One region of the Staphylococcus sp. HMSC068C09 genome, then DNA from elsewhere that is predicted to be linked to it. Evidence: predicted binding sites of a transcription regulator. Region 1 holds the regulator's gene; each other region holds the start of a gene.

Evidence for each region. Region 1 encodes Rex, which represses fermentation and respiration genes when NADH is low (regulators of the CRP and FNR family bind a similar motif). Its sites were predicted from a motif close to TTGTGAAATATTTCACAA; they were not measured.
Region 2: a site for Rex is predicted at 2,921-2,938, ahead of HMPREF2930_RS09655 (anaerobic C4-dicarboxylate transporter family protein). Genes of this name have one in related genera too.
Region 3: a site for Rex is predicted at 3,848-3,865, ahead of HMPREF2930_RS02650 (citrate synthase). Genes of this name have one in related genera too.
Region 4: a site for Rex is predicted at 2,504-2,521, ahead of qoxA (cytochrome aa3 quinol oxidase subunit II). Genes of this name have one in related genera too.

What each region holds. Positions count from the first base shown of each region.
Region 1 is NZ_KV813733.1:81,291-86,930, forward strand. Features, by position in the region: gene HMPREF2930_RS01280 (carbohydrate kinase family protein) at 1-889, opposite strand, end outside; gene HMPREF2930_RS01285 (sucrose-6-phosphate hydrolase) at 890-2,377, opposite strand; gene HMPREF2930_RS01290 (ammonium transporter) at 2,632-3,876, opposite strand; partial or broken gene HMPREF2930_RS01295 (sulfurtransferase TusA family protein) at 3,986-4,144, opposite strand; gene HMPREF2930_RS01300 (redox-sensing transcriptional repressor Rex) at 4,211-4,849, opposite strand; gene HMPREF2930_RS01305 (ABC-F family ATP-binding cassette domain-containing protein) at 5,097-5,640, shown strand, end outside.
Region 2 is NZ_KV813778.1:22,791-28,430, reverse strand. Features, by position in the region: gene HMPREF2930_RS09660 (BCCT family transporter) at 1-1,188, opposite strand, end outside; gene HMPREF2930_RS09655 (anaerobic C4-dicarboxylate transporter family protein) at 1,600-2,892, opposite strand; gene HMPREF2930_RS09650 (hypothetical protein) at 3,058-3,300, opposite strand; gene HMPREF2930_RS09645 (CHAP domain-containing protein) at 3,521-4,303, opposite strand; gene cysC (adenylyl-sulfate kinase) at 4,732-5,331, opposite strand; gene sat (sulfate adenylyltransferase) at 5,350-5,640, opposite strand, start outside.
Region 3 is NZ_KV813753.1:43,868-49,507, reverse strand. Features, by position in the region: gene pnpS (two-component system histidine kinase PnpS) at 1-418, opposite strand, end outside; gene HMPREF2930_RS02660 (response regulator transcription factor) at 418-1,128, opposite strand; gene icd (NADP-dependent isocitrate dehydrogenase) at 1,353-2,624, opposite strand; gene HMPREF2930_RS02650 (citrate synthase) at 2,660-3,778, opposite strand; gene HMPREF2930_RS02645 (amino acid permease) at 4,128-5,480, shown strand.
Region 4 is NZ_KV813756.1:264,622-270,261, reverse strand. Features, by position in the region: gene folD (bifunctional methylenetetrahydrofolate dehydrogenase/methenyltetrahydrofolate cyclohydrolase FolD) at 1-571, shown strand, start outside; gene HMPREF2930_RS06065 (globin domain-containing protein) at 660-1,805, opposite strand; gene HMPREF2930_RS06060 (DUF5011 domain-containing protein) at 2,074-2,391, shown strand; gene qoxA (cytochrome aa3 quinol oxidase subunit II) at 2,689-3,801, shown strand; gene qoxB (cytochrome aa3 quinol oxidase subunit I) at 3,801-5,640, shown strand, end outside.

The DNA of each region.
Region 1 (5,640 bases):
CAGCTACTAAATTACTAAATTTTAAAATTTCTTCCCCTTTTCCTTTAAATAGAGAAGTAATGTCTGTTAATTCTGTATTTAAAATTCTATTAATGACTGCACCAATAAACGCGTCTCCAGCACCAGTAGTGTCAACAGCTTCAACTTTATACCCTTGATGATGAATAATTGTCCCATCGTTTAAATAAGCTGTTGCTCCTTTGTCTCCTTGTGTATAGATAACTACTTCAACATTTCCTTTAAATAAAGATTGAATCGCTTTATGTTCATCACTTATTCCAGTAACAAATTCAATTTCTTCATCTGAAATTTTAATGATATTTGCTTTGGGAAGAAATGATTGAATAGTTACTTTACACGCTTCTGCGCTATCCCATAGTGGTAATCTAACATTTGGATCAAATACTATCATCCCATGAGCCGCTTCAAATTTTTCAATCATAGCAAGATGTGCATTTTTCATATCACATTCAATTAAATCAACAGAACAAAAATGTAGAACATCTTGATTAGAAACATTGATTTCATCTAAATTCGAAGCATGATAAAGCATGTCAGCTGATGGTTTACGATAAAAAGAAAAATCTCGTTCTCCATTTTCTTTTAAACTAACGAAAGCGAGTGCAGTATTAGCTGTATTTGTTCGTTTAATATATGTTGTACCAACGCCTATTTTTTCTAACGTCTCTACAATAATATCTCCAAAAGCGTCATTACCTAGTTGTGTAACCATTTCTGTACTACTACCTAATTTTTTAGCCACACTTGCCACATTAGCAGGTGCCCCGCCAACTTGTCGACTAAATTGCGTTACATCTTTAAGTTCAATATTTGTTCTATTTGGAATAAAATCGATTAATGCTTCACCAATAGCGTATAACTTTCTCATTTATTTATCTCTCCCTAAGTCATATTTAGTAAATTTCAAATAAACTTGACCTGTTTCTGTAGATGTGCGAATTGCTGTAGCATTTTCATCAGGAAAAATTCTTGACGTCAAGACACGCTCTCCATCATTACAAAAAATTTCAATACTTGAAGTATCCACAAAAATGTGTAATTGCTTTAATGGCGAATCTAAATATGTAGATCTTGTCACACCTTCAACATTACTAGGTAATGCACCACTTTCTGATCGATCTAATGTAATCTTTTGCTCCCTAGTATTATAAGAAATTAATGTTGAATTTAACTTAGATGCTCTTAATTCAAAATATATTTCTGTTGCTTCATTTTCTAAAATATCAATAATAAGCTCATATTGCGTACCTTCATAAGGATGAAGTGTTGTATTATATTTGTTAGCATAACCTAATGCTGTTTCTTTATTTTGACGTAACGTCTCTAACGCTTTCAAAGGACGTTGGCGTAACCGTCCTTCTTCGATTGTTAACTCTCTAGGTATCGTTAAACAATGTGCCCAACCTTCTTCATCTGTAGGATATTGAGTATCTGGTAATCCCATCCACCCAATTAAAATACGCTTACCATATTCATCTATAAATGTTTGTGGCGCATAAAAATCAAAACCATTATCAAGTTCCATAAATGTATCATGTTTGAATTCTAATGTATCGAAATTTAAATGACCGATTAGATATCCAGATTGATAAATATTTCTATATTTTTCATCTTTTGCATCAATACCTTGAGGACTAAAAATAATTACATCTTGTCCATTTAAACTAAAATAGTCTGGACATTCCCACATATAGCCAAAATCTTCTAGTTCGGTTGTAATTTCTCCAATATATTCCCATTGATCAATCTGTCGATGTATCATTTTGTACAAAAGTAAACGTCCTAATTCTTGTTGGGTTTGGACACCTAATATTGCATAATATTCTTCATGATGTTTAAATACTTTTGGATCTCTAAAATGACTTGTATATCCTTCAGGTTGATGAGCAATCACAGGCTTATTTAATTTTTCGATTGAACCATCTTGTTTTACTTTTGCAATCATTTGACTCGCATATCTTTTCCATTCTTCATCTCGATGATTACCTGTATACATATAATATAAGTTTCCTTCAAATTCAAAAGCACTTCCACTGTATACCCCATGACTATCATAAATCGTATCAGGTTTTAATATGGGACCATTTGGTTCAAATGTCACTAAATCTTTACTAGTATAATTAAACCAATATTTCAGTCCATGCACGGCACCCAATGGAAACCACTGGTGAGATACATAGTATGTTCCGTTATAAAACATTAATCCATTAGGATCGTTTAATAAACCTGTTTCAGGTTGAATATGAAAGTGTTGACGATAGCTTGATTGTTCTATTCGATGCTTTAACGCTTCTAATTCATCTTTGTTCACATCTTCAATACGACGATAGCGTTGTTCTCTTGACCACTCAGTCATATTAGGCCTCCTAAATCATTAGTATTAATTTTATCATTTAATATCGTAACGGTAATTAGTCTTAAGACTTTACAATCCATGATTTAAAAAGCGGGAAATTGTATTTACAATACTCCCGCAAACTTTGCAATATCTGATATATTTTTTAATAGACTAATCATCTAAATTAATATCAACATAATATTAATTTTATCATATCGTGATTATCTTCAAATACTGTTTTACTAATGAAACTTCAACATTTTAAATATATATCAATACCTTTTATGTAATTTATTTAATTCTCCATAAAAATATGCCTTTTCACCATGCACAAGTTGATCTAAACCTTTCTTATCTTCTTCAACAGTCGTAGCAAGGGACATAAAAATTGATAATGTCTTTCCAATAATAAAAGTTATAATAATCGAGTAAAGTACTACTACTATAACTGCAATACATTGTATCCATATAGTATGTAAATGACCAGTATAGATTAATCCATCTAATATATCTTTATTAACTTTATGTGATTGAAATACACCAGTCAATATTGCACCAATCACACCTCCAACACCATGAATACCAAAGGCATCAAGTGTATCATTATATCTTAATTTTTCTTTTATAGAATTGACCACAAAATAACATGCTATACCACCAATCATAGAGATAATGTATGCACTTAAGTAGTTTACAAATCCAGCTGCTGGTGTAATGGTTACGAGTCCTGACAGTACACCTGATAATAAACCAAGTAAGCTTAACTTTTTATTAGAAAAGTATTCAAGAATCAACCAACTAAATGCTCCTCCACTCGCAGCAATGATAGTATTTACAAACGATATCACTGCTATATCATTTAAAGTAAACGCACTTCCTGTATTAAAACCGTACCATCCTATCCAAACAAAAATACCACCTATAAGTGTAATAAGTAAATTATTCGGCTGTAGTTTCTCTACTTTTTTTCCGTGACCTATCATTATTGCTAATACTAATCCTGATACTCCCGATGTAATATGTACTACGGTACCTCCAGCATAATCTAAAGCATCAAGTTGTTGAATCCAACCACCGCCCCATACCCAATGAGCTACAGGACTGTAAATCATAATTACCCATATAAATATAAAAATAGTAAAAGGAATAAATCTCATTCGCTCAGCAATTGAACCTGATAAAATGGAAACCGCAATAGTACAAAACATCATCTGAAATAACATAAATAAGGCAAACGGAATATGTGGACTAAATTGAACATTCGTATTAAATCCTACATGTTGCAAACCAATAAAATCAAAATTACCTATCCAATCATTTCCATGACCAAAACTCAAAGAAAATCCAATGACCACCCATGTAAACGTAACAATAATTATAGCAGCCATACTTTGCATCACAGTATTTAAAACATTTTTAGATTGAACTAAGCCTCCATAAAATAAACTCAATCCTGGTGTCATTAACCAAACTAATAAAATACATAGAAATAAAAAAATTGTGTCATCCATCTTCATTTTTACCACTTCCTTAAAAACATCATATTAATAGTTTTTAAGAATAGCAAAAATACGTAAGATTAAATGACACAATTTGTCATATTACATTACATTTATAAAGAAAAACTTAAGCTTTTTGAACTGTGATTGTCCATGAAGCATCATCAAGTTGTTCATAGTTTGTTACAGGATACCCTTGTTCAGCTGCCCAGTTTGGAATGGCTTCAGTTGCTTGAGTGCAATCAAAGTCTATTTTTAATTCGTCACCATTTTTTAATGTTTCCATTAAATTAATATATTTATAAAAAAGCTATAATGCAAATGCATTTTAGCTTTAAAAAATAATTTAATATTAATTTGAAGAGTTTTTCATAAAGAATAATAGTGATTGTAATTCGATACCTAAATCGATATGATGAACTTGAACATCATTTGGCACATCAATTCTAGCAGGAGTAAAGTTTAAGATACCTTTTACGTCAGCCTTAATAAGTCGATCTGAAACAGATTGTGCCACACTTCCTGGTGTAGTAAGAATCACTACATTAATATTTTGTTTTTGAAGTTCAGATGAAATATCATCAATATGCTTTACTGTCACTTTTCCAACTTTTGTACCAACAATATCTTTATCAATATCAAATGCAGCTGTAATTGTCATTTCATCATGTATTGAAAAATTGTAAGTAAGTAATGCACGTCCTAAATTCCCTACGCCAACAATAGCAATATGAATATTATTACTATCGCTAATCTCCGTTTTAAAGAATTCTAAAAGACTCTCAACGTTATAGCCATATCCTTTCTTACCTAACTCACCAAAATAAGAAAAATCTCTTCTTATCGTAGCTGATTCAATATCTAAAGCCTCACTAATTGTTTTAGAACTCACACGATCAATACCTTTGATTTTCAATGAATTAACAAATCGATAATATAAAGGTAAACGTTTTAATGTAGCGCGAGGTATTTTTGATTGATTTTGAGGCATATGCAATGTCCCCCTTTTGTTTGAACTTTTTAATCTATATATTCAAACTAACTAGAGTGCAATTAGTTATTTTAGCGAAATATATATAATGCCTATTATGGATATACTGCAATATTATACCGTAACCTATTTCAAAAATAAATATCTTAGTTTCCTAAGCATACCTTATATTGTAAAATGATATAATAATGTCAAATTTAAAGTTAAATAAATGTGATTGTTACATAGATAGAAAGGTGAAACTTGAATGATACTTTTACAATTAAATGATATTTCAAAATCGTTTGATGGTGAAGATATATTTAATCATGTTAATTTTGAAGTTAAAACTGGAGAACGTATTGGCGTAGTAGGAAGAAATGGCGCTGGAAAATCAACGTTAATGAAGATTATTGCAGGTGTTGAAGATTATGATAGTGGCCATATTTCAAAAATCAAGAATTTACGCATTGGTTATTTAACTCAACAAATGACACTTGATTCTTCTCTGACTGTAATTGAAGAAATGTCAAAACCATTTGAACATATTAAGCATATGGAAACGCTTATTAATGATGAAACTGATTGGTTAGCCGCTCACGTTGATAGTTATGATTCAGAAGATTATAAACAACATATGGAGCGTTATGAATCATTATCTAATCAATTTGAACAACTTGAAGGTTATCAATATGAAAGTAAAATTAAAACAGTATTGCATGGTTTAAACTTTACTGAAGAAGAATTTGATAAACCCATTAATGATTTTAGTGGCGGACAAAAAACACGTTTATCTTTAGCACAGATGCTTT
Region 2 (5,640 bases), on a different contig from region 1:
TTCAGTACTATGTTTATTTAAAAAATCAACCACATTAAACTGTCCACTAATTTGTAAATAAACAGCATAATTACCAAAAATTCCAAAGAATAAGACACATCCCAATGTACCATAAGCAATTGTTCCTAATATGACTTCTTTGAGACGACGACCTTTTGAAATTCGAGCAATAAATAAACCAATAAATGGTGCATATACAAGCCACCATGACCAATAAAATATAGTCCAATCTTGAGGGAAATTTGTTTCATTACGGTTTCTAATTCCACCAAATGGCTCCATCCAAGTTGCCATATGGAAGAAATCTCGCATCATATTCCCAAAACCAGTTAAAGTTGTTTCCATAATAAAGATTGTTGGACCTACAATAAATACAAATGCAAGTAATAAGAATGATAACCATACGTTAATATCACTTAATTTTTGTATTCCTTTTTTCAAACCAGTATAAGAACTAATTGCAAAAATGACTGTGATTGTGAAAAGTATAATTGAGCGAATAACCATATTGTCTCCATCTATACCTGTTAATCGTTCAATTCCAGAAGAAATTAATGGCACACCTAATGCTAAAGAGGTTGCCGCTCCTCCTAATAGTCCAAATATAAATAAGATATCTACTAATTTACCTAAAAACTTATCAGTTTGTCCTTTCAATACTGGACGACAGGCTTGACTAATTTTATATACTGGTTGTTTCTTTACAAATACTAAATAGCCAATAGGCAAAGCTGGTAATACATAAATCGCCCATGCAATAGGTCCCCAATGGAACATACCATATTGCGTTGCATATGTAAGAGCCTCATCAGTCATTCCTTTAGCACCATTTGGAGGTACCTGATAATAGAAGGCCCATTCGATAACACCCCAATAAAGAATATCTGAACCAATACCTGCACAAAATAGCATTGCAGCCCAACTAAAATTATTGAATTCAGGTTTATCACTTGCTTTTCCTAAAGTCACATTACCATATCGGCCGAAAGCAATATAGAGTACAAAGGATAAAACGGCTAAACCTATAAATAAGTAAACAGATCCTATCGAGTTAGAAATAGCACTATTTATATCAGTAATAACTTTCTCACTTGCACTTGGAAAGACCATCATAGGTATAACTGCTGAAAGCAAGACAATAACAGTACCTATAAAGGTGGGCCAATCCATTATTTTTTCTTTTTTCAACTAAGATCCTCCTTTGAATATTATATGTACGACTTATATTTTATTTACGTGAATGATTCACATGATGACAATATCTAAAATTAAATAAAAATGCAAATTACATTCATAAAATTATTTTAGAAAACTGAATATTTATATATTTTATTCCATTGAAACTATCGAAAAAAATTAACTATATCAACATTGTTAAATTAAAAATAAACGTTTTGAACAAATATTAAATTATAAACATTGAATTTTTATTCATTTTTAATGAATATATATTTTTTTGAAATTCTCTGTTTTAAAATAAAAATAAGAGAAGAATACAATTCTTCTCTTCAATATTCAAAAAGGCACAAAAGGCCTTCTCAATCTATTAAATTGTCATGAAACTTTAAATCGTTTATATTACAAATACTCTATTATAAACTAATATCCTAATATTATTTTTATTATAAAACCAACAATAACTGAAACACCTATTGCAAAGAATCCTGGAATAATAAAGCTTGTAGGTCGTGTACGTCCTGTTTCATCTAAATTAACTGCAAATAATAACGTTGGTTGCGCAGGTATAACAAAGTTAACATTTAATGTTTGTACCATTGCTACAAAATACATGGGTGGAATTCCCATACTCATGACGATGGGTACCATAATCGATGCTGTTGCTGTTTGTGAAATAACAATCATCGCTACTACAGCTACAAGAATAATCACAAGCCAGGGCATATTTTGAATCGTTTTGCCAACATCATTTTGTATGATATGTAAATTATGAGGTGCGTTAAATACTGTCGCACCTAACCAACCAGGTCCGAGTACTGCAAATAATGCACCAATAGCAGATTGTGTAATATTTGAAGATAGAATATCACTCGTATTCACTTTCAACATCAATAAATTAATTGCTGCACTTAAATACATAAAGAATTGTACAATCTCTGTCATTGATACAGTGACATCTTTTCCATTGACATTAAATGAAGGCATGAATTGAGGAAAAATACCAAACGTAAGAATACCAAACACACACAAAATAAATGCTAAAACACCTATCTTTACTCTAGTAGAAAAAGCATGATTTACATCAACGTCAGGTGTATGAGCAATTTCACTTTCAGTAATTGTATTTTTACGTCCTACAAACGTACAAAATATACTTAACATAAACATAGTGATTAATGATGTAGGTAAGACAATACTCAAATATTGACCCATTGAAATTTCATGACCTGCAAGTACTGAAATAACGTAGGCTGTTGCAGATGCAGCTGGACTACAAAGTAAAGCCAAATTAGCAGTTAGTACTGAAGCAATCAGTGGTCGCTTAGGTTGGATTTTAGCTTTTACTGCGGTTTGAGCAATAATAGGTTCTAGTGATAAAGCAATATTTGCAGTCCCTACTCCAAATACGAAGACAAATACAATCATAGGCGCAATAAAAATAATTGATTTTGGAAATCGTTCAATGATTTTCGAAGCAAGATAGACAAGATAATCAATTCCGCCTGTAGCTTGTAGCGTTCCTCCAGCTATACCAATTGCCAGAATAATTAGTACTGCTGTAACAGGGGCAGAACCAGGAGGAAGTTGAAATCCAAATATCATAATCAGTTGGGCCACAATAGCAAAAATACCACAGCCTAAAGCACCTGCTGTGCGCAATCCTAGCATAATGGCTACAATCATTATGATAATTTCTACTATAAACAGTAGCATTATAATAACTCCTAACTTTAAATAGTTCATGTGAATTTTTTAACATATATATTTTATCACTTTTATTTGTTAAAAGTATATAATTGCATAAAGTTAATTAATATAAATATTTTGATAAGAAAAAACCTTTAAAAATCAAAAGGATTCTTAAAGGTTTATCAATATTTATTGTTTTTTATAATCTTCTTTGAGTGATGCACGACCTTCTTCATCATATACTACGTCATCATCGGTATGCCCTTTTGCCATTTTAAGATTTTTCTCAATACGTGCTTCTTCTTCTTTTTTAGAACGACTTCTATAAAAGCGTTCCTCAAAAAGTGAACCCCAAATGAGACCAAATATGACGCCAATCGTAATTACCACAATTGCGATCACTAGGATCCATTGAAGTACTCCTAACGCCATTGTGAATCACCACCTTTATATTTGAACACTATAGGAATTAGTAGTTATATATTTCCCTTTATAAAGTGATTTAAATCATATTAAATGTAATTTTTAAAAATAAAAAAGAGCAAGTTAGAATTCGTTTTGAATTCATATACTTGCTCTTTTAAATAACGTTATTGTTTAAATATCTTAGTCATTATTTTACATTAATTTTTAAATAGTTCATTTCCTTAAATTATGAAATGTAATTGTATGAACTTGCTTGACTTGCTGAAATTGTACGTGTAGATACTACACCTACGCCTTGATAGTTCATTTCAGATACTGTAACAGAACCATCACTATTTACACTTTCAACATATGCAACGTGACCATAACCACCTTGAGTCGTTTGCATTACAGCACCTGCTTTAGGTGTATTGTTTACAGTATAACCAGATTGCGCTGCTGCGTTAGCCCAGTTATTTGCATTTCCCCAAGTATTACCAATTGTGCCACCAACTTTGTCATATACATAATATGTACATTGACCCCAAGTATAGTAATTCGCACCTGAATTTGTTTTACCTGAGAATGCTTGAGTTGAAGCAGTTGATTGTGTTCTTGGTGCACTTTGAGTTGTAACTTTTACATTACTATTTGATGTTGATGCAGTGTTAGCGCCTAATCCACCTGTCGTATTATTAGTTGTATAAGATTGATTATTGTTAGTAGATGTTTGGTTATTGTTTGTTGTATATGAATAATTGCTATTGTAGTTATAGCTATTATTGTTGTAATTATTATAGTTAGATTGACTATGATTTGAGTCATTAGTGTGATTTAAACGATCAGGACTCCAATTACCTTTCCATGTGTAATGATAGTTACCTTGTTGATCAATTGTATAAGAGTAGCTATATGAAGTTGGGTCATTAGGGTTATATCCATTATTTTCCGCTGCATGTGCGTCATGATGCGCAAATCCAACTGTAGCGATTCCGGCTGTGGCGATAGTTACTGTAGCGATTTTTTTCATAATTAAATATCCTCCTAGAAATTTAAAACATTCTTCCTTTATTTATCACGTGGCTACTTTCAAATGACATCTCAATATTAAATTACTTCGAATTATTTTTTCTCGTTAATTAACGACAAGACATACTTTATCAGATAAACAAGCGTTTGTGGGCGTTGTTAATACCTTGTAATTGAATCATAATAATAGGATGGTTTTTGTAATTAAATCTCTCTTTTGTTACATCACTCAAAATGCTTTAATATCAATCTTTTTATCAATTTAATCAACAGTGTCATTACAGATGGTGTAATATATCTGATTATTTTAAATATGTTTTATTTCATAAAATAAGGGAATATTAACTATTATTTTCAAGAATGTATAGCAAAAAAACGAGTGAGACAACATTCATTTTAAATTCGTTATCTCACTCGTTTGGTTATTCATTAAATATATTTGTGTTCTTTTAAGTAATTAAGAATATGTTCAACTGATTCATCTATACTTTGTGTTTCAGTATTAATAGTTATTTCAGGATGTTTTGGCGCTTCATAAGGCGCACTAATTCCTGTAAATTCTTTAATTTCACCTGAACGTGCTTTTTCATATAAACCTTTAGGGTCTCGTTTCTCACATTCTTCTACACTGCACTCCGTATATACTTCAATGAATTCTCCGTCTTCTAAAATATCACGTACTTCATCACGATCTTCTCTATATGGAGAAATAAATGCAGTAATTGCAATTGTCCCTGCATCTACAAGCAATTTACTTACTTCACCGATACGACGAATATTTTCTTTACGGTCTTCTGGACTAAAACCTAAATTTTTATTTAAACCGTGACGGACATTATCGCCATCTAATCGATATGAATGTTTATCTTTTTCAAATAAAGCCTTCTCAAGTGCCACAGAGATTGTGGACTTACCAGAACCAGATAACCCTGTAAACCAAATGACAGCACTTTTATGACCATTTTGGTGTTGTCTATCTTCTTTAGTTACTTCTGAATCATGCCATGTAATATTTGTTGATTGACTCATTTTATATACTCCCCCAAATTACTTTTGTCTTAATCCTTTAATTAATACTTCTGCAACTTCAGGTCTTGAGAATTCTTTTGGTAATGATTCGCCATTACGTAATTTTTCTCTCACTTTTGTACCACTTAAATGTACATGGTCTGATGCATCATGTGGACACGTTTTAGCTGTAGCCATATTGCTACATTTTTTGCAGTAAAATGCATGTTCAAATTTTAGAATATGAATATCTAATTCATCTTCAAATTGAGAGATAAGTTCTTGTGCTTCATAAGTACCATAATAATCACCCACACCTGCGTGATCACG
Region 3 (5,640 bases), on a different contig from region 1:
TTTGTAAATCTAAAATTTCAGTATTAATACCACTTATGTATATTGTTTGATTACTTACAGTATTTTTAAATGTGTAATCCACCTTATCCTTATTTTTATGATATATAATATTCGAAGGATTAGCTGCATTATCAATAGTATGATTAATTTGATGTTGATTGCCAGTTTGATATAACACATGTTCATTTTCAGAAATTTTAACAACCAAATTTTGATTTTGTGCTATACGCTGAATGTCTGCTTGTTTATTTCGCTTATTTAAATTTACGATATTTTCTGATAAATGATTTAATTCTCTAGTTTGAGTATCTGATAATATCTGATAAATCGTATGATGAAGAATTGCACCTAAGCCTATAAAACTAATAATTGTGATTGTACATAGTAGAAGTAATAATCTATGATGAAATTTAATCATTAAGCTTTAGGTCTTTCTAATTTATAACCCAATCCACGAACTGTTTTTATCAACTTAGGTTGTTTAGGATTTTCTTCTAATTTATCTCTTAAATGACTAATATGAACATCTACAATTCTTGAATCTCCTGCAAACTCGTAATTCCACACTGAATTTAACATATGTTCTCTAGTAATTACGCGTCCTTGACGTTCAATAAGATAAAGTAATAACTCAAATTCTTTAGGAGTAAGTTCAAGCAAGGTATCATCTCTATAGACTTCAAAGAATTCAGGACGAATTCTAATATTATCAATTACAATATCTTCATCCTCCACGTCATCTTTTACGACTTCATTAGCAATTTGAGAGCGTCTTAAAATAGCTTTTACTCTTGCTACAACTTCTCTTGGAGAGAAAGGTTTAGTCATGTAATCATCAGCACCTAATTCTAAGCCTAAAACACGATCAAACTCATCATCTTTAGCCGTTAACATTAAAATAGGTACAAGATTTTTATCAGATCGAATCGTTTTACATACTTCTATTCCATCTTTTTTAGGTAACATGACATCTAATACAATCAGTTCAGGTTTAACCTCTTTAACTTTTTTGAGTGCTTCTTCACCATCATACGCTACATCTACAATATAACCTGCTGTTTCTAAGTTATATTTTAGTAACGTTACTATTGATTGCTCGTCATCAACCACTAATACTTTTTGTGACATGATTTGCCTCCCTAAATAGAATTAACAATTTCAATTTTATTATAACTGAAATTTAAATAAAAATAACATACAACATATTGAATTTACATAAACTTAACATTTACTTATTATTTTCAATTTGTTAAGAATATTTTTCGTTAATCTTGTTTTGATATTTATTAATAATGAACAAAAACAGTCTAAGACATCAAAATCCATCTTAGACTGTTTTATCAAAATAAATATTATTTTAAGTTTTTAATCAATTCATCGGCAAATTCTGAAGTTGATACTTCAGTAGCTCTGTCCATTAAGCGAGCAAAATCATATGTCACAATTTTAGAAGCAATTGTAGCTTCAATAGCATCAGTAATTTTATCAGCCGCTTCTTGCCATCCTAAATGTTCTAACATTAATACAGAACTTAATAATTCAGATGATGGATTCACTTTATTTAAGTTAGCATACTTTGGTGCTGTACCATGTGTTGCTTCAAAAATAGCATGCCCTGTCTCATAGTTAATATTAGCACCAGGAGCAATACCGATTCCTCCTACTTGTGCAGCAAGTGCATCTGAGATATAGTCGCCATTTAAGTTCATTGTAGCTACTACATCATGTTCTGCTGGACGTGTTAAAATTTGTTGTAAGAAAATATCTGCTATTGAATCTTTAATAATAATTTTACCGTCTTTTTCAGCTTGTTGTTGTGCGTCATTTGCAGCATCTTTACCATCTTTTTCAGCAATGTCATCATATTGTTGCCAAGTAAATACTTTATCAGAAAATTCGTTATGAGCTAAATCATAACCCCATTGTTTAAATGATCCTTCTGTAAACTTCATAATATTACCTTTGTGAACTAATGTTACTGATTTACGGTTATTATCAATTGCATATTGAATAGCTGATCTTACTAAACGTTCGGTTCCTTCTTTAGAAACTGGTTTAATACCAATACCAGAAGTTTCGGGAAAACGAATATTTGTAGCACCCATTTCATTTTGTAAGAAGTCAATAACTTTTTTAACTTCTTCTGTTCCTTCTTTAAATTCAATTCCAGCATAAATATCCTCAGTATTTTCACGGAAGATAACCATATCAACATCTTGAGGACGTTTTACTGGTGAAGGTACACCTTTAAACCAACGTACTGGACGAAGACAAGTAAACAAATCCAATTCTTGTCTTAATGCTACATTTAAAGAACGAATGCCTCCGCCAATTGGTGTAGTTAATGGCCCTTTAATTGCGATTAAGTATTCTTTGATGGTATCTAAAGTTTCTTGTGGTAACCATTCACCAGTTTCATCGTACGCTTTTTGACCAGCTAATACCTCTTTCCACTCAATACGCTTTTCACCGTTATATGCTTTTTCAACCGCCGCATCAACAACACGACTAGCTGCTTTCCAAATATCAGGACCGATACCATCCCCAATAATAAATGGAATAATTGGTTCATTAGGTACATTTAATAATTCATCATTTGCTCTAGTAATTTTTTCAGCTGCCATTATAAAAGCCTCCATAAATTAAATTTTGAAATATTTTATCTTTCTTCTACTGCTACATATTTACGATTTGTTTCTCCAACATATTTTGCACGCGGACGAATAATTCGATTATCACGATATTGTTCTAAAATATGCGCGGTCCATCCTGCAGTACGACTTACAGCAAAGATAGGTGTAAAAATATCGTGTGGAATTTCCATGCTATGATAAACAGTTGCACTAAAGAAGTCTACATTTGGAATTAAACCTTTTTCATCATGCATACGCTTTTCAATTGCAAGAGAAATTTCATATAATTCGTTATGTCCAGTTTCAGAAGTTATTTTTCGACTCATTTCTTTTAAGTACTTGGCACGTGGATCTCCCTCTTTATATACACGATGACCGAATCCCATGATTTTTTCTTTGTTAGCGAGTTTCTTATCTAAATAATTATCTACTTCATCAAGTGATTTAACTTCTGATAGCATTTTCATAACTTGTTCATTTGCTCCACCATGTAAAGGGCCTTTTAATGAACCAATTGCTGCTACAATACCTGAATACATATCAGATAAAGATGATACTGCGCATCTTGCTGTAAATGCTGAAGCATTAAGTTCATGATCAGCATGTAATATTAAAGCTTTATTAAAAGCTTCAACTTCAGTATCAGATGGCAATTCCCCTTTTAACATATACAAGAAGTTTGCTGCATAGCTTAAATCAGAATTGGGCTTAACAGGTTCCTTTCCTTCTCGCACGCGTGAAAACGCTGTAACTAATGATGCAATCTTTGCTTGGATACGAATAGCTCGATTTTTTCGACTTTCATCTGTTTCCTCTTCAGCATCTGGATCAAAGTGTGCAATATAAGAAACAGAGGTACGTAATGCAGTCATTGGATGTACATCATCCGTAGCATATTCTTCAAAATGCTTATATACCCTTGGATTTAATGTCATATATTGTTTAAGTTTCTCTTTTAATTCTTCAAGTTCTTCTTGTGTTGGTAATCTATAATTCCATAATAAGAACATGATTTCTTCAAATTGAGCATTTTCAGCTAAATCATCAATATCATATCCTGAATAAGTTAATTGACTGTCAATAATTGAACTAATTTTAGTTTCTGCTGCGATAACCCCTTCTAAACCTTTTTGTAATTCTGCCATAAGTAATTCCCCTTTTCTTTTACATAATGTAATGGCTTTCATAAAATAGTATATCTAAAATTATAAGTTTTGTGAATAATTATATATGTGGTTTAAATTTTCATTGGTAAATTATTTATATATTAATTTTAATTATAATGATAGTAAAAATCGTTATAAAGCTATTTATGAATAGTAAGACAAGGTTGACTTATATGAAAATAATGAATATTTTAATTATTTATCAACAATGATTATTTTTTATTAACTCAATGTTAATAAAATTTTTAGAAAAAATTTAGAAAAATAATTGTCGAATTTAATATATAAGTGCATAATTAATATTAATTAAATGTAAGGGAGTTGTCTTATGGCAGAAGAAAAATTACAAAGAGGATTAAGTAATCGTCATGTACAATTGATTGCTCTTGGTGGCGCTATCGGAACTGGATTATTCTTAGGTGCAGGTCAAACTATAGCTATGACTGGACCTTCTATTCTATTAACCTATATCATTATTGGATTCATGCTATTTATGTTTATGAGAGGTCTTGGAGAAATCATCATTCAAAATACTCGTTTTAAATCATTTGCTGATGTAACAAACGAGTATATTGGACCGTTTGCAGGATTCGTTACTGGATGGACATATTGGTTATGCTGGATTATAACGGGAATGGCAGAAGTAACTGCAGTTGCTAAATATGTTAGTTTCTGGTTTCCAACTATACCAAACTGGATTACTGCTCTGTTTTGCGTATTAATATTAATGGTTTTTAACTTATTAAGTGCAAAATTATTTGGAGAATTAGAATTCTGGTTTGCTATTATTAAAATTATAACTATTATAGCTTTAATCGTCATTGGTGCAATAATGATTTTATTTGCTTATAAAACTCAATTTGGACATGCAAGTTTAACTAATCTTTATAAACATGGTATTTTTACCAATGGAACCTCTGGTTTCTTTATGTCATTCCAAATGGCTTTATTCTCATTTGTTGGTATTGAAATGATTGGGGTAACCGCTGGTGAAACTAAAGATCCAGAAAAAACAATACCTAAAGCTATAGATGCAGTACCAATTAGAATTTTAATTTTCTATGTAGGTGCTTTAGCAGTCATTATGTCTATTATTCCTTGGGACAAAGTGGATCCAAATGAGAGCCCATTTGTTAGATTGTTCTCATTAATTGGTATTCCGTTTGCAGCTGGATTAATTAACTTTGTAGTTTTAACTGCTGCTGCTTCATCTTGTAATAGTGGTATCTTCTCAAATAGTCGTATGTTATTTGGATTATCTGAACAAAAACAAGCGCCTTCTATATTTAAAAGTACTAACAAACAAGGTGTACCACATATCGCAATTATAGTATCATCTGCGTTATTATTGGTGACAGCATTATTAAACTATATTTTTCCAAATGCAACGCTAGTATTTACATATGTTACAACAATTTCAACAGTATTATTTATTATCGTGTGGGCTTTAATTATTTGGGCTTATATTAATTATCATAGAAAAAATCCTGAATTACATAAAAAAGCAAAATTCAAACTTCCTGGTGGAAAATATATGGCCTATATTATTTTAGCATTCTTCATATTTGTGTTTTGTTTACTATTTGTAAATGCAACAACAAGAAACGCTATTTTCTTAACACCCATTTGGTTTATTATTTTAGGTATTATGTATTTAAGATATAAAAAAGTAGCAAATTAACATTAAAATATCAATATAAAAAATGACTGGAACAATTGATAATGTTCCAGTCATTTTTATGTTAATGCAGTCGATGTCTGAATTGAAATACTCTTGTAATAAGCATTTTTAAACACTACTATCCCCAACATAGAGATTTTCTTAATGAAAATCTACGTTC
Region 4 (5,640 bases), on a different contig from region 1:
CCAAGTACCTCTTCCTAAACAGGTTAGCGAACAAAAAATTTTAGAAGCAATTAATCCAGAAAAAGACGTTGATGGTTTTCACCCATCAAACATTGGTAAATTATACATTGATGAACAAACGTTTGTTCCTTGTACACCATTAGGAATTATGGAAATTTTAAAACATGCAGATATCGATTTAGAAGGTAAAAATGCTGTCGTAATTGGCCGAAGTCACATTGTAGGTCAACCCGTGTCTAAGTTATTATTACAAGCAAATGCGACAGTAACAATCTTACATTCACGTACTAAAGATATGCATAGCCATTTAAAACATGCAGATGTTATCGTCAGTGCAGTAGGTAAACCTGGATTAGTTACTAAAGACGATGTAAAAGAAGGCGCAGTGATTGTGGATGTAGGTAATACTCCTGATGAAAATGGCAAACTAAAAGGTGACGTTGAATTTGAAGAAGTAAAAGAAATTGCAGGTGCTATTACTCCAGTACCAGGCGGTGTAGGTCCTTTAACTATTACGATGGTTTTAAATAATACATTATTAGCTGAAAAAATGCGTAGAGGCATTGAATAATTTAAATTCAAACGTTTATTATTAAAAAAGAGAGAGACATAATTTCAAATTAATTATGCCTCTCTCTTTTTTTAATAATATATTACATTTATACTGAAACACTTAATTTTGGAACAAATGTTTCATAATGAATATGTTCTTGGCTTACGCCTATTTCTTTTAATACTTCAATCACTGATTGAATAAATTTAGCACTTCCACAAACATATACTTCACTATCATTATTCACATAATTTTCAAGAGTTTCTTTAGTTAAATAACCTTTAGCTTGTCTATCATATAATTCATATTTCGCGTTGTCGTAGCGTTTTGAAATATCTTTTAAATGAGAAGTGAATGGTGTATCGTTAACGTCTCCAGTTACTTGAATAAACTGTGCATGACTTCCATTTTCAGCTACTTTATCAAACATTGAAACAAGTGGTGTGACACCAATACCCGCACCAATAAATACTTGTGGTTGATTTTGGTTAACCACACCAAATGGACCTACTGGAGCTGATAAGTTAATATCATTTCCTTCTTTTAATTCATCATGTAAAATAGTTGAAACTTCACCTTCATGGTCTGTAGATACATCACGTTTGACAGCAAAAGTTAAATGATTGTTATCGCCACTAACAATTGAATAGTGACGTTTTGCACGATAAGGCATTTTTTCACTACTTACATCAACTGTAATATATTCTCCTGGTGTAAATTGACTTAAATCATATTTATCTGATACTACAGTAAAGGATTTAATATCAGATGAAAGTTGGTCAATTTTTTCTATTTTAAATGGTTGGAAACCTTCCCATAACATTTTACTATAAATATCTTTTTCAACTTGAATAAATACATCAGCAATTTCTTGATATGCTTTTTTCCAAGTTTGAATAATAGGATGACTATCTTCTAATCCTAAAACAGCTTTAATTGCTTCAATTAAGTTTTCTCCTACGATATCATATCCAGCTGGTGGTACTTGCAACGCACAATGTTTATATGCAATTTCTTTAACAACTGGCAAAATATTTTCTAAATGCTCAATATTAACTGCAGCTGCTAATACACTTTGAGCTAAAGCAGTAGATTGGAATCCTTTTTGTTGGTTAGTTTGGTTAAACATATTTTTTAACTCTGGATGTTGTTGAAACATTCTATTGTAAAAATAAGAAGTGATCTCTGTTCCTCTTTCTTGTAATACTGGAACAGTTTCTTTTACAATTCCTTTTTCTTGTTCTGTTAACATTCAAATCCACTCCTACTTAAAATTATATGTGTAAAATATATTTATTTACTACAAATATATTTTAGTACAATACTTATTATAATGTAATATAGATTTTTTTAAATTCACAGAACTTTCATTTTACATAAATTTAATATTTATTTATCTTAAGTTCATTTAAATTTAATCTTGAATAAGCTATATTAAGACTATAGTATGATGTTAAAAATCAGAAATTAAAGTATAGTTAAATTATTCAAATGACTTATTACATTCGGAGGTTAACGTAATGAATAAACTCATACAATCTCTTTCAGCTCTCGGTGTCTCCGCTACTCTTGTGACTCCAAATTTAAGTGCAGAAGCTACTTCAAATCATACTCCACAGCTTAAAGGAGTAAACGATATTGTTATTGAAAAAGGTCAAGATTATAATGTATTAAATGGAATTAGTGCCTATGATAAAGAAGATGGTGATTTAACACATAAAATTACAGTTGATGGTCACGTAGATACGTCAAAAGTAGGTACTTATAAAGTAAGATATAATGTCATCGACTCAGAGGGAGCCGAAGAATCATCAACACGTTACATAAAAGTTAAATAAATGTGTCAATTTTCTGAAAAAGACGAGATGAATATCTCGTCTTTTTTATTTAATTTTTATTGTAAACGCTAGAATTGATAATGTTTCTCAAATGTAACGAACAATTTTCTATTTTTGACATTTTTCACAGAATAGACACATAATTTTAACAAACCTTACATTCCCCGTCATTCCTATTGTTACTAGTTTTTTCCTATTTATTATTGTAATTTTTTTCTAATAAGGTCTTGTAAATATCGCGTAATAAACTAAAATTAATGGTAAGCCCTACATTTGTAGTATTAGGAGGTCAAAAAAGTGTCAAAATTTAAGTCGTTGCTTCTTATGTTTGGCACACTAATTTTACTTAGTGGTTGTTCAAACATAGAAGTGTTTAATGCAAAAGGGCCAGTAGCAAGTAGTCAGAAGTTCTTGATTATTTACTCAATCATCTTCATGCTTGTTATTGTTGCTGTTGTACTTACTATGTTCGCTGTTTTTATTTTCAAGTATAGTTACAATAAAAATGACGAATCTGGTAAGATGCACCACAATTCTTTAATTGAAACAATTTGGTTTGTGGTACCAATCTTAATCGTAATTGCTTTAGCTATTCCAACAGTTAAAACATTATACGATTACGAGAAACCACCTGAAAGTAAAGAAGACCCATTAGTTGTCTATGCAGTTAGTGCCGGATATAAATGGTTCTTTGCTTATCCAGAACAAAAGGTTGAAACAGTGAATACATTAACTATTCCTAAAAACCGTCCAGTTGTATTTAAATTACAATCTATGGATACAATGACTAGTTTCTGGATTCCTCAATTAGGTGGTCAAAAATATGCCATGACTGGCATGACAATGAATTGGACTTTAACAGCCGATCAAACTGGTACATTCAGAGGACGTAACTCTAACTTCAATGGTGAAGGTTTCTCTCGCCAAACATTTAAAGTTCACTCTGTAAACCAAAAAGATTTCGATGCTTGGGTTAAAGATGCTAAAAGTAAGAAAACTATTAGCCAAGATGAGTTTGATAAACAAATCTTACCAAGTACTCCAAATAAAGAATTAACATTTAGTGGTACTCACATGGCATTTGTCGATCCTGCAGCTGATCCAGAGTATATCTTCTATGCATATAAACGTTACAACTATACTCAAAAAGATCCTAACTTCGTTGCTGAAAAAGATCTTTACAAAGATGTAACAGATAAACCTCAAAAACCAGCTCGTAAGGTAACAGTTACAAATGTCAACTATCCTCGTCATGGTATGAAGCCAATGATTTTAGGCAACGATGACCCTTACGATAGTGAGTTCAAAGATGAAGAAACTCACAACGCTAAGGAAATGGAAAAAATCAATAAAGGAGCTAAAGACGAGAATGCGTCTAAAGCAGATAATGATCATGGAGGTGAACATTAATGAATTTTCCATGGGATGAATTACTCGTTAAAGGTAACTGGATGATTACTATGGCACAAATTGGTGCCCCATTCTTAGTTATCGGTTTAATCGCAGTAATTACTTATTTCAAATTATGGAAATATCTATACAAAGAATGGTTCACATCCGTAGACCATAAAAAAATCGGTTTAATGTACTTAATTTGTGCAGTATTAATGTTCGTTCGTGGTGGTATTGATGCGTTATTACTTCGTACTCAATTAACTATTCCGGATAATACTTTCTTGGAATCAAATCACTATAACGAAATTTTTAGTACGCACGGCGTTATCATGATTATCTTTATGGCTATGCCATTCGTTTTCGGTTTATGGAACGTTGTTGTTCCTTTACAAATTGGGGCTCGTGATGTGGCATTCCCTGTAATGAACAACATCAGCTTCTGGTTATTCTTTGTTGGTATGATTTTATTTAACCTATCATTTATCGTAGGTGGATCACCAGCAGCTGGTTGGACAAACTATGCTCCACTAGCAGGAGAATTTAGTCCTGGTCCAGGAGTTAACTACTACTTAGTAGCAATTCAAATTTCAGGTATCGGTACTTTAATGACAGGTATTAACTTCTTTGTAACAATACTTAGATGTAAAACACCTACTATGAAGTTTATGCAAATGCCTATGTTTACTGTAACTACTTTTATTACGACATTAATCGTAATTTTAGCATTCCCAGTATTCACAGTTGTTCTTGCTTTAATGACAGCTGATAGAGTATTCGGAACTCATTTCTTTACAGTAGCAGATGGCGGTATGCCAATGTTATGGGCAAACTTCTTCTGGGTATGGGGGCACCCTGAAGTTTATATCGTTATCTTGCCTGCATTTGGTATTTATTCAGAAATTATTCCAACATTTGCTCGTAAACGTTTATTCGGTCACCAAAGTATGGTGTGGGCAACTGCTGGTATCGCGTTCTTAAGTTTCTTAGTTTGGGTTCACCATTTCTTCACAATGGGTAATGGTGCTTTAATTAACTCATTCTTCTCAATCTCAACAATGTTAATCGGTGTACCTACCGGAGTTAAATTATTTAACTGGTTATTAACATTATATAAAGGACGTATTACTTTTGAGTCACCAATGTTATTCTCATTAGCCTTTATCCCTAACTTCTTATTAGGTGGGGTTACTGGTGTAATGTTAGCAATGGCATCAGCTGACTATCAATATCACAACACTTATTTCTTAGTAGCTCACTTCCACTATACATTGGTTACTGGTGTAGTATTTGCCTGTCTAGCTGGTTTAATCTTCTGGTATCCTAAAATGATGGGTTACAAATTAAATGAAAAATTAAATAAATGGGCATTCTGGTTATTCATGATTGGATTTAACGTATGTTTCTTACCACAATTCATTCTTGGTTTAGACGGTATGCCACGTCGTTTATACACATATATGCCATCTGATGGTTGGTGGTTATTAAACTTCATCTCAACTATCGGTGCATTAATGATGGCAGTCGGCTTCCTATTCTTAGTAGCAAGCATTATCTACAGCCACATTAAATCTCCACGTGAAGCAACTGGAGATAACTGGGATGGTTTAGGTCGTACTTTAGAGTGGTCAACAGCTTCTGCTATTCCACCTAAATACAACTTCGCAATCACTCCAGATTGGAATGACTATGATACATTTGTTGATATGAAAGAACATGGTCGTCATTTCTTAGACAATCATAACTACAAAGACATTCATATGCCTAACAACACACATACTGGTGTATTTATGGGTATATTCATGTTAGTTGGTGGTTTCTTCTTAATCTTCGAATCTATCATTCCATTCCTAATTT